2 regions of the Thalassospira sp. MIT121401 genome follow, and region 1 is predicted to be linked to the other one. Evidence: predicted binding sites of a transcription regulator. Region 1 holds the regulator's gene; the other holds the start of a gene.
The links. The regulator PhoB, encoded in region 1, activates phosphate uptake and scavenging genes when phosphate is short. The targets are predictions, from matches to a motif close to TNTCATAAAACTGTCA.
Positions count from the first base shown of each region.

Region 1 (4,216 bases):
ATCTCGTTGTTTTCAAATATTTATCTGCTTTGCCGGATCGATTCTGACCATGCATCACAGCGTTCTGTTCGAGCTGTTCCTGATCCTTGCTGCGGCTGTGGTTGCAGTACCCATCGCGCATCGTTTGCGCGCCAATTCGATTATCGGTTTTCTGATCGGCGGATTTTGCATCGGGCCATTCGGGTTTGGACTGATTACCGAACGCGAAGACATTTCCACAGTTGCCGAACTGGGGGTTGTCTTTCTGCTGTTCATGATCGGGCTTGAACTGTCGCGCGAACGATTGCGCGTCATTGGCGGGCGGTTTGCCGCACTCGGCCTGTTGCAGATCCTGGTTTCAATGGCTGCGATCATGGGCGTTCTGGCGCTACTTGATCTGCCATTGGCAGCATCCCTTGTTATTGCCGGTGCGCTTGCCCTGTCATCAACCGCGATCATCCTGAAACAGTTGTCCGATGACCGACAGCTCAATACCCGTTTCGGGCGGGCCGCCCTTGCAATCCTTCTGGTCCAGGACGTGGCGGTTGGTCCGTTCCTGATCATGGTTCAGGCGGCGGGCAATGCCGGCACCGAAACCAGCCCGTGGATCAGTATTCTTCTTGGCTTCGGTTCTGTCGCCCTGCTTCTGGTCGCAGGACGATATCTTTTGCCGCATCTGTTTCGGTATATCGCGTCGCTTAAAAACCCGGAACTGTTTGCGATTGGCACCCTGTTCGTTGTTCTTGCCGCCAGCACCCTGACCGAGGTTTCCGGACTTTCGATGGCACTTGGCGCGTTCATTGCCGGTGTAATGCTGGCCGAAACCGAATTCCGTCATCAGATCGAAGCCGATATCGCGCCATTCCGTGGCGTTTTCCTGTCGCTGTTCTTTATGTCGGTCGGGATGTCGGTCAATGCCAATGTTGTCTATGAACAGTTTGGCAGTGTGCTGCTGTGGCTGATTGCATTGCTTGTCATCAAGACGGCCGTTCTGTTTGTCTTGTCCTTGGCGATCCGGTTCGAACGGGGTTCGGCCCTTCGTGTTGCGATGAGCCTGGCAGCAGGCGGTGAATTTGCATTCGTCATGTTTGCACTGGCGGCCCAGAATGGTGCAATTCCGCGCGATCTTGCTGCGATGCTGATCCCGGTGGTTGCCTTGTCGATGGCATTAACACCGACCCTAATCAATCTTGGCCACCGGATCGAGGAAAAGCTGCATCCCAAGGAAGACGACCAGCTTGGCCCGATCTCGGATGAAACCGAAGGCATCCACCAGCATGTTCTGGTCATCGGCAGCGGGCGTGTTGGCCGGGTTCTGGCGCGTCTTTTGAAAACCCGCGATATTCCGTTCATTGTTCTCGACAGTGATGCCCAACAGGTTTCGCGCGGCCGTGCAGAGGGACTTCCCGTATTCTTTGCCGATGGATCGCGCCCGGAAACATTCCGCGCCGCCCACACCGATGAAGCGCGCATTGCGGTTGTTGCCATGGGTAACCCGCATGCAACCGAAAAGACCGTTGCGCTTCTACGTCAGCATTATCCGCATCTCAAGATCTTTGCCCGCGCCCAGGACATCACCCATATTGGCCCGCTATCGCGCAGCGGGGCCGATGCGGCAATTCCCGAAGTACTGGAAACCGGCCTTCGGCTTTCGGATCATGTGCTGTCGGCCTGTGACGTGCCACAAGAAGACATTGATGCCGAAATCGCCAAGTTCCGGCGCGCCGACATGCTGTTGATGAACGAACTGGCGCCAAGGACCCAGCGTAAAAAAGCCCCGGAACCGGCACAAACAGCACCGGCATCAGACGTCGCACCAGCGACAACACCATCTGCGGCATCTGCGTCCCCGGCGACCGCGAAAACAACAAAGGCATCCGGCACGGCTGCGCAAACCGCAAAACCCAAACCGACGGCAAAGAAACCTGCGTCGCGTGCCACGCCAAAGAAAACAACCGCGCGCAAGGTTGCGACAAAACCCGCCGCAACCAAAACAACGTCGGGCAAAACAACGTCGGGCAAAACCACACCGGCCAAAAAAGCAGCGCCCCGCAAACCGGCGACAAAGACAGCGTCATCAGACAAACTGGCTACATCCCGGTCAGGCCGCACCACACGCGGCAAAACTAAAGACAGCTAAATGCAAAACCCCCGCTGCCTGTGGCAACGGGGGTTTTGTTTGATCTGATTGTCAGGATTTTTCCGACGAGCCATCCAACCAGCCAGCCAGCAGCCCGGCCTTGTGGCCGGATCAATCAGGCCGCAGTTTCCGAGTCCAGCGCATAGCCGGCCGCCCGAACCGTCCGGATGATGTCGCGGGTACCTTTGACATCATTCAGGGCCTTGCGCAGGCGGCGGATATGCACATCAACTGTACGGGTTTCGACATAAATGTTCGGTCCCCAAACAGCATTCAAAAGCTGCTCGCGGGAGAAAACACGCCCCGGATGTTCAAGGAAGTAGCGCAGAAGACGAAATTCGGTCGGACCAAGGTGGATGGCCTTGCCATTGCGGCTGACGCGATGGGCGGCAAGATCCATTTCGATATCGGAATAGACCAACTGCCCTTGTGGTTGCGCCGGACCGGATCGGCGCAGAAGTGCGCGAATACGTGCCAGCAATTCGCCAATCGCGAACGGTTTGGTGACATAGTCATCAGCACCGGTATCAAGCCCGCGAATGCGATCCCCTTCTTCGCCGCGCGCAGTCACCATGATGACCGGCAAATCCCGGCTTTCGGGCTTGCGGCGGATCTGACGGCAAACCTCAATCCCCGACATGACCGGCAACATCCAGTCCAGAAGGACAAGATCAACATGCGTTTCAGCAAGAATTTTCAACGCTTCGTCACCGTCACCGGCTTCGACAACCTGCATCCCCTCACGTTCGAGGTTGTAGCGCAACATGGTTACGATTGCAGCTTCGTCCTCGACGATAAGAACCGTTGGGTCCATCTTCCTATGCTCCAGTGTCACTCATTCGGTTCGACAACAGCAAAGTTCGCTGCATCATTTTTTGGCCGGTCGATTGCCGGCAGGTCTTCGCCCTTGATCCGGTAATAGATCGTTTCGGCGATGTTGGTGGCATGATCGCCAATACGTTCGATGTTCTTGGCGATGAACAGCATGTGGGTCGATGCCGTAATGTTGCGCGGATCTTCCATCATGTAGGTCAGCAATTCGCGGAACAGCGAATTGTACATGTCATCGACTTCCTGATCGCGCGCCCAGACGCGTTCCGCCTTTTCGGCGTCACCTTCGATATAGGCGTCGAGAACATCCTTGATGATTTCCTGGGCCAGCTTGCCCATGTTCGGGATCACCTGAACCGGACGGATCGGCGGGATCTGGTTCAGGACCTGGGCACGTTTGGCAATGTTCTTGGCCAAATCACCAATACGCTCAAGATCATTGGACAGCTTAAGCGCCGTCACGACCTGACGCAGGTCATCAGCCATCGGCTGGCGCAGGGCCAGAAGACGGACCGCAAAGTCCTGCACTTCCTGTTCAAGAACATCGATACGATGGTCTGAAAGAATGACTTTTTCAGCCAGTTCCGAGTCACGCTTTACAATAGAGCGGATCGCAGAGATCAGCTGACTTTCTGCAAGCCCGCCCATCTGCGAGATGATGTTGTTCAGACGGGTCAGTTCCTCGTCGAACGAACTCACGATATGTGTTTTGTCGTCAGCCATTTATGCGTTCTCCTCGTATCGCTTAACCAAAGCGACCGGTAATGTAACCCTTGGTGCGGTCGTCTTTCGGGTTGGTGAAGATCTGATCGGTTTCACCAACTTCTACCAGCTTGCCAAGGTGGAAAAATGCGGTCCGCTGCGATACACGCGCAGCCTGCTGCATGGAGTGCGTCACGATCACGATCGTGTAGTTCGAACGCAGTTCGTCAATCAGCTCTTCGACCTTTGCCGTTGCGATCGGATCAAGTGCCGAGCACGGCTCGTCCATCAAAATGACTTCCGGACTGACCGCGACCGCACGTGCGATGCAAAGACGCTGCTGCTGACCACCCGAAAGACCGGTAGCGGGCGATTGCAGGCGATCTTTTACTTCCTTGAGAAGACCGGCACGCTCAAGCGAGGTCATGACAATTTCATCAAGTTCGTCACGCGAATTGACCAGCCCATGAATACGCGGGCCATAGGCCACGTTGTCATAGATCGATTTCGGGAACGGGTTCGGTTTCTGGAACACCATCCCGATACGCGCGCGCAACTGAACAA
Region 1 is NZ_CP138926.1:941,192-945,407, reverse strand. Features, by position in the region: gene SIB88_RS04195 (cation:proton antiporter) at 50-2,119, shown strand; gene phoB (phosphate regulon transcriptional regulator PhoB) at 2,235-2,933, opposite strand; gene phoU (phosphate signaling complex protein PhoU) at 2,951-3,673, opposite strand; gene pstB (phosphate ABC transporter ATP-binding protein PstB) at 3,696-4,216, opposite strand, start outside.

Region 2 (4,216 bases), 1.0 Mb from region 1:
GCTTGAAAATCAGGGGATTGATCGTAACATCGTTTTGCGGGTGCCGAACTTTACCGCCATTGCCGAATTTCTGCGGGGCAGCCAGATGATCGCAACTTTGCCAAGCCTTTTGCAGCAGCACGCCCTGCGTGATTTTGCGCGTGTGCCCATGCCACTCGATACACTTGCCGCCAACGTCATCGATCTTCCGATCTATATGTGTTGGCACCAACGATATCAGCACGATCCATCACACAGATGGCTTCGTTCCCAGCTTGAAGATGTGGTGGCTGCCAAATTGCGTACCCCATCAAACCGCCCGCTTTCGCAACAAACAGGCTAGACAGCACGTCATGACCATTACCCAGATCATTTATTGGCTTGAATTGGCGGGCGTCGCCGTTTTTGCAATAACCGGCGCGCTTGAAGCATCACGACGCCAGATGGATGTTGTCGGCTTTGTTCTGATTGCGACCTTTACCGGTATTGGTGGTGGCACCGTTCGTGACGTGATCACCGGGGCGACGCCGGTTTTCTGGATCCGGGACCCGGCCTGGGTGGTGACGTGTATCGGGGCTGCGATCTTTACCTATTTCACGGCTCATCTTGTGGAACGGCGCTATGTGGCGCTGATCTGGCTTGATGCGCTTGGCCTTGCGCTATTTGGTGTAACCGGGGCTGCAATTGGTCTTAATCTTGGTGTTGCGCCACTGGTCGCGATCATTCTGGGAATGATTTCCGCAACATTTGGCGGCATGGTCCGCGACGTTGTGTGTAACGAAATCCCGCTGATCCTGCGCCCGGAAATCTATATCAGCTGCGCACTTCTGGGGGCGAGCATCTATGTCCTTGGCACGGCCGTTCTGGAATTGCCGCGTGGACCGGTGGCAATCATTGCGTTTTTCTGTGCGTTTTTGCTGCGCGCCTGCGCGATCAAATTCAAGCTGAGCTTCCCGGTTTATAAAGCACGTCCCGGCCGCGAATATTAAGCCAAATGCAGGTGTTTTCAGCCGACGCCTTTGGCCTCAGCACATCCATAGTGAGTTAACTGACTTGATCGCATAACAAGGCTGTTTTGGGCTTATAACCCAGCATAATTTTTGACAAATGCCCAGTAAGCCTTGTCATTCGACAATCAGCTGCACCCGATCACTTGAAAAGGCCGTAACGCCATATTCGATCGGCACCCCGGCAGAATCAACATCGATGCTTTCCGTTGAAATTACCGGGCGGTTTTTGGCCTGTTTCAACAGGCTTGCCACACGTGATGACGGCAAGGCAGCCGAAATTCGCGTTGTTTTGCGGCTGTAATCATCAATGCCAAATCGTTTGAAGGCCTCGGTCAGGGATTTGGTTTGCGTAAAAATGTCAACGATGCCGTCAAAACGGGCTGCCGGCATGTAGCTGGTCGCCACAGCCAATGGAATGCCATCGGCCTCGGAAACAGAAAACAGTTCAATCACGCGGGTACCGGGTTTGACATCAAGACAATTGGCGACCGTTACATTTGCCTTCAGCACCTCTGACGAGATCAGCCGTTTATCGGGAAGACGGTGGCGCCCCGATACGATCTGGGAAAATCGGGTTTTGGATCCCAGCGGATAATCCAGTATCTGCTCCTGGACAAAGGCACCGCGCCCCTGCTCGACACGCACCACATGACTATCGACAAGTGCCGCCATCGCACGGCGCACGGTATGCCTGTTCACGCCGAACCGGCGCACCAGTTCCATCTCCGTCGGCATTTTGTCACCGGGTGAAAACACACCTTCGGCAATATCAGCCAGAAGCTGTTTTTCAATTTGTTTCCAGATAGATAGTCCCGGCTCCCAATCCATCACTTTCCCCGTTCATAAAACTTTCACCGCAAGACCTTTGCCAAGCTCGATGAATCGTCTTATAACGTGAATATGTATAGACGTCTATACAAATTTTGAATTTGTCGACTTGCTGGAAAAGGATCAGACAGATGACGGCGCAAACCGCCCGGACAGACGGGCCCGCCCAGGATCACAATCCCCTTCATCAGAACCAGACAGAGCCTGTTGATCAGGCGACTGCGGCGCGGCAACGCTGGATGTCGGTTCTTGCACGCACACCACGTGCGACACTGGAACGCGAATGGACCACCCGTCATGGCGATCAGAATTGGTCCCTGTTGCGCGAACCACAGATCGGCATGGTGATGGTGCGTGGACGTGCAGGTGGTGCGGGGCAGCGTTTCAATCTTGGTGAAATGACCGTAACGCGCTGTGCTGTGACGCTTTCGGACGGCACCGTTGGCCATGCTTATGTCAAGGGACGCGACCGGGTGCAGGCACAATATGCCGCGCTGTTTGATGCTGTCATGCTGCGCGATGGATCGGCCGGGAATTTCATTGATGACCTTGCCAGTGCACAGGCCGATGCCAAACGCGACCACGCCCGCAAAGTTGCCGCAACCAAAGTTGATTTCTTTACCCTTGTCCGCGGAGAAGACGAATGACCCTGCAATCCCAGACAAGTGACTTGCTGCCGGGCTTTGACCATGCCGCCTTTGATTCGAATGCCGTTTTCCGGGTTTTGCTTGATGCCATGTCGCGGCCCGGGCGCATTTATGACCTGCCGGTTTCGATTGCCACACCTGATGGCCTGAATGCATCTGCCACCGCGACACTCCTTGCCATGGCAGATATGGACACCACCATCTGGCTGTCGCCATCGAGTGCAACAAAATCCGCGAATGATCATCTGAAATTCCATTGCGGCTGCCCGATCAGCGATGACGTTGCGCAGGCCGACTTTGCCGTTGCCCGGATTGATGATGACCTTTCCTTCATCACCCGTCTTTCGATGGGCAATGCCGAATATCCCGATCAATCGGCAACCCTGATCCTGATGGTCGACGACATCACCAATGCACCGGCAATGAAACTGACCGGGCCGGGGATCAAGGACAGCCATGACCTTGCGATCAAGAACCTTCCGGCAAGCTTCCATGCCTGGCGTGCGGAAAACCATCACATGTTCCCGTGCGGGGTTGATGTGATTTTTGCAAGCCCGACCCAGATTACCGCCCTTTCGCGCACCACCCGGATTGAGGTCATTTAACCATGTATGTTGCCGTCAAAGGTGGCGAACGCGCCATCAACAATGCCCACCGGCTGCTTGCCGAACAGCGCCGTGGTGACAAAAAGGTTGCCGAAATCCAAACCGATCAGATCGAACAGCAATTGTCGCTGTCCGTAACCCGCGTCATGGCCGAAGGATCACTTTATGACCGTGATCTGGCCGCCCTTGCCATCAAACAGGCCCGAGGTGATTTGATCGAGGCGATTTTCCTGATGCGTGCCTATCGCACGACATTGCCGCGTTTTGCCTTTTCCAAGCCGATCAAAACTGCGGACATGGATATATCACGCCGCATTTCGGCAACCTTCAAGGACTTGCCCGGCGGGCAGATTTTGGGGCCGACCTTTGACTATACCCATCGCCTGCTGGATTTCACCTTGATGGCCAATGGCGAGGAACCGCTTGATGCGCCATGCGGTGAACAGCCGGTGGATGAACATATGCCCCGCGTTCTGGACGATATCCTGAATGACGAGGGCCTGATACAGGACGAACCGGTCCCGGTTGATGACACTGGACCGGTTGCCGATTTGACCCGCGAACCGGTCAAGTTCCCGGCCGGTCGTGACCTTCGATTACAGAACCTGAGCCGCGGGGATGAGGGATTTGTTCTTGCGCTTGGATATTCGACCCAGCGCGGTTACGCCAACAGCCACGCCTTTGTTGGTGAAATCCGCTATGGCACCGTATCGGTTGAAATCGAACCCGAAGAACTCGGCTTTGCCATCGATATTGGTGATATCGAACTGACCGAATGCGAAACGGTCAACAAGTTCAAGGGATCGAAAACCAAGCTGCCGCAATTTACCCGCGGCTATGGTCTTGTTTTCGGTCAGAACGAGCGCAAGGCAATTTCCATGGCGCTGGTGGATCGCGCCATGCGCGCCGATGAAATGGGCGAACAGATCATGGGGCCGGCGCAGGACAGCGAATTCGTGATGGAACATAGCGATAACGTCCAGTCCACCGGCTTTGTCGAACATATCAAGCTTCCGCACTATGTCGATTTCCAGGGCGAGCTTGAACTTGTTCGCCGCATGCGGGCCGAAGTCGAAGAACGACTGGCCAAGCTTGATACTGAAACCGCCCGATCCCAACCCGAAGCCGCGGAGTAATTCCATGGAAC
Region 2 is NZ_CP138926.1:4,511,329-4,515,544, forward strand. Features, by position in the region: gene SIB88_RS20655 (LysR family transcriptional regulator) at 1-322, shown strand, start outside; gene SIB88_RS20660 (trimeric intracellular cation channel family protein) at 333-968, shown strand; gene phnF (phosphonate metabolism transcriptional regulator PhnF) at 1,104-1,817, opposite strand; gene phnG (phosphonate C-P lyase system protein PhnG) at 1,949-2,464, shown strand; gene phnH (phosphonate C-P lyase system protein PhnH) at 2,461-3,069, shown strand; gene SIB88_RS20680 (carbon-phosphorus lyase complex subunit PhnI) at 3,072-4,205, shown strand; gene SIB88_RS20685 (alpha-D-ribose 1-methylphosphonate 5-phosphate C-P-lyase PhnJ) at 4,210-4,216, shown strand, end outside.
Region 2: phnF (phosphonate metabolism transcriptional regulator PhnF) is a predicted target of PhoB. The motif match lies at 1,828-1,843, and genes of this name have one in related genera.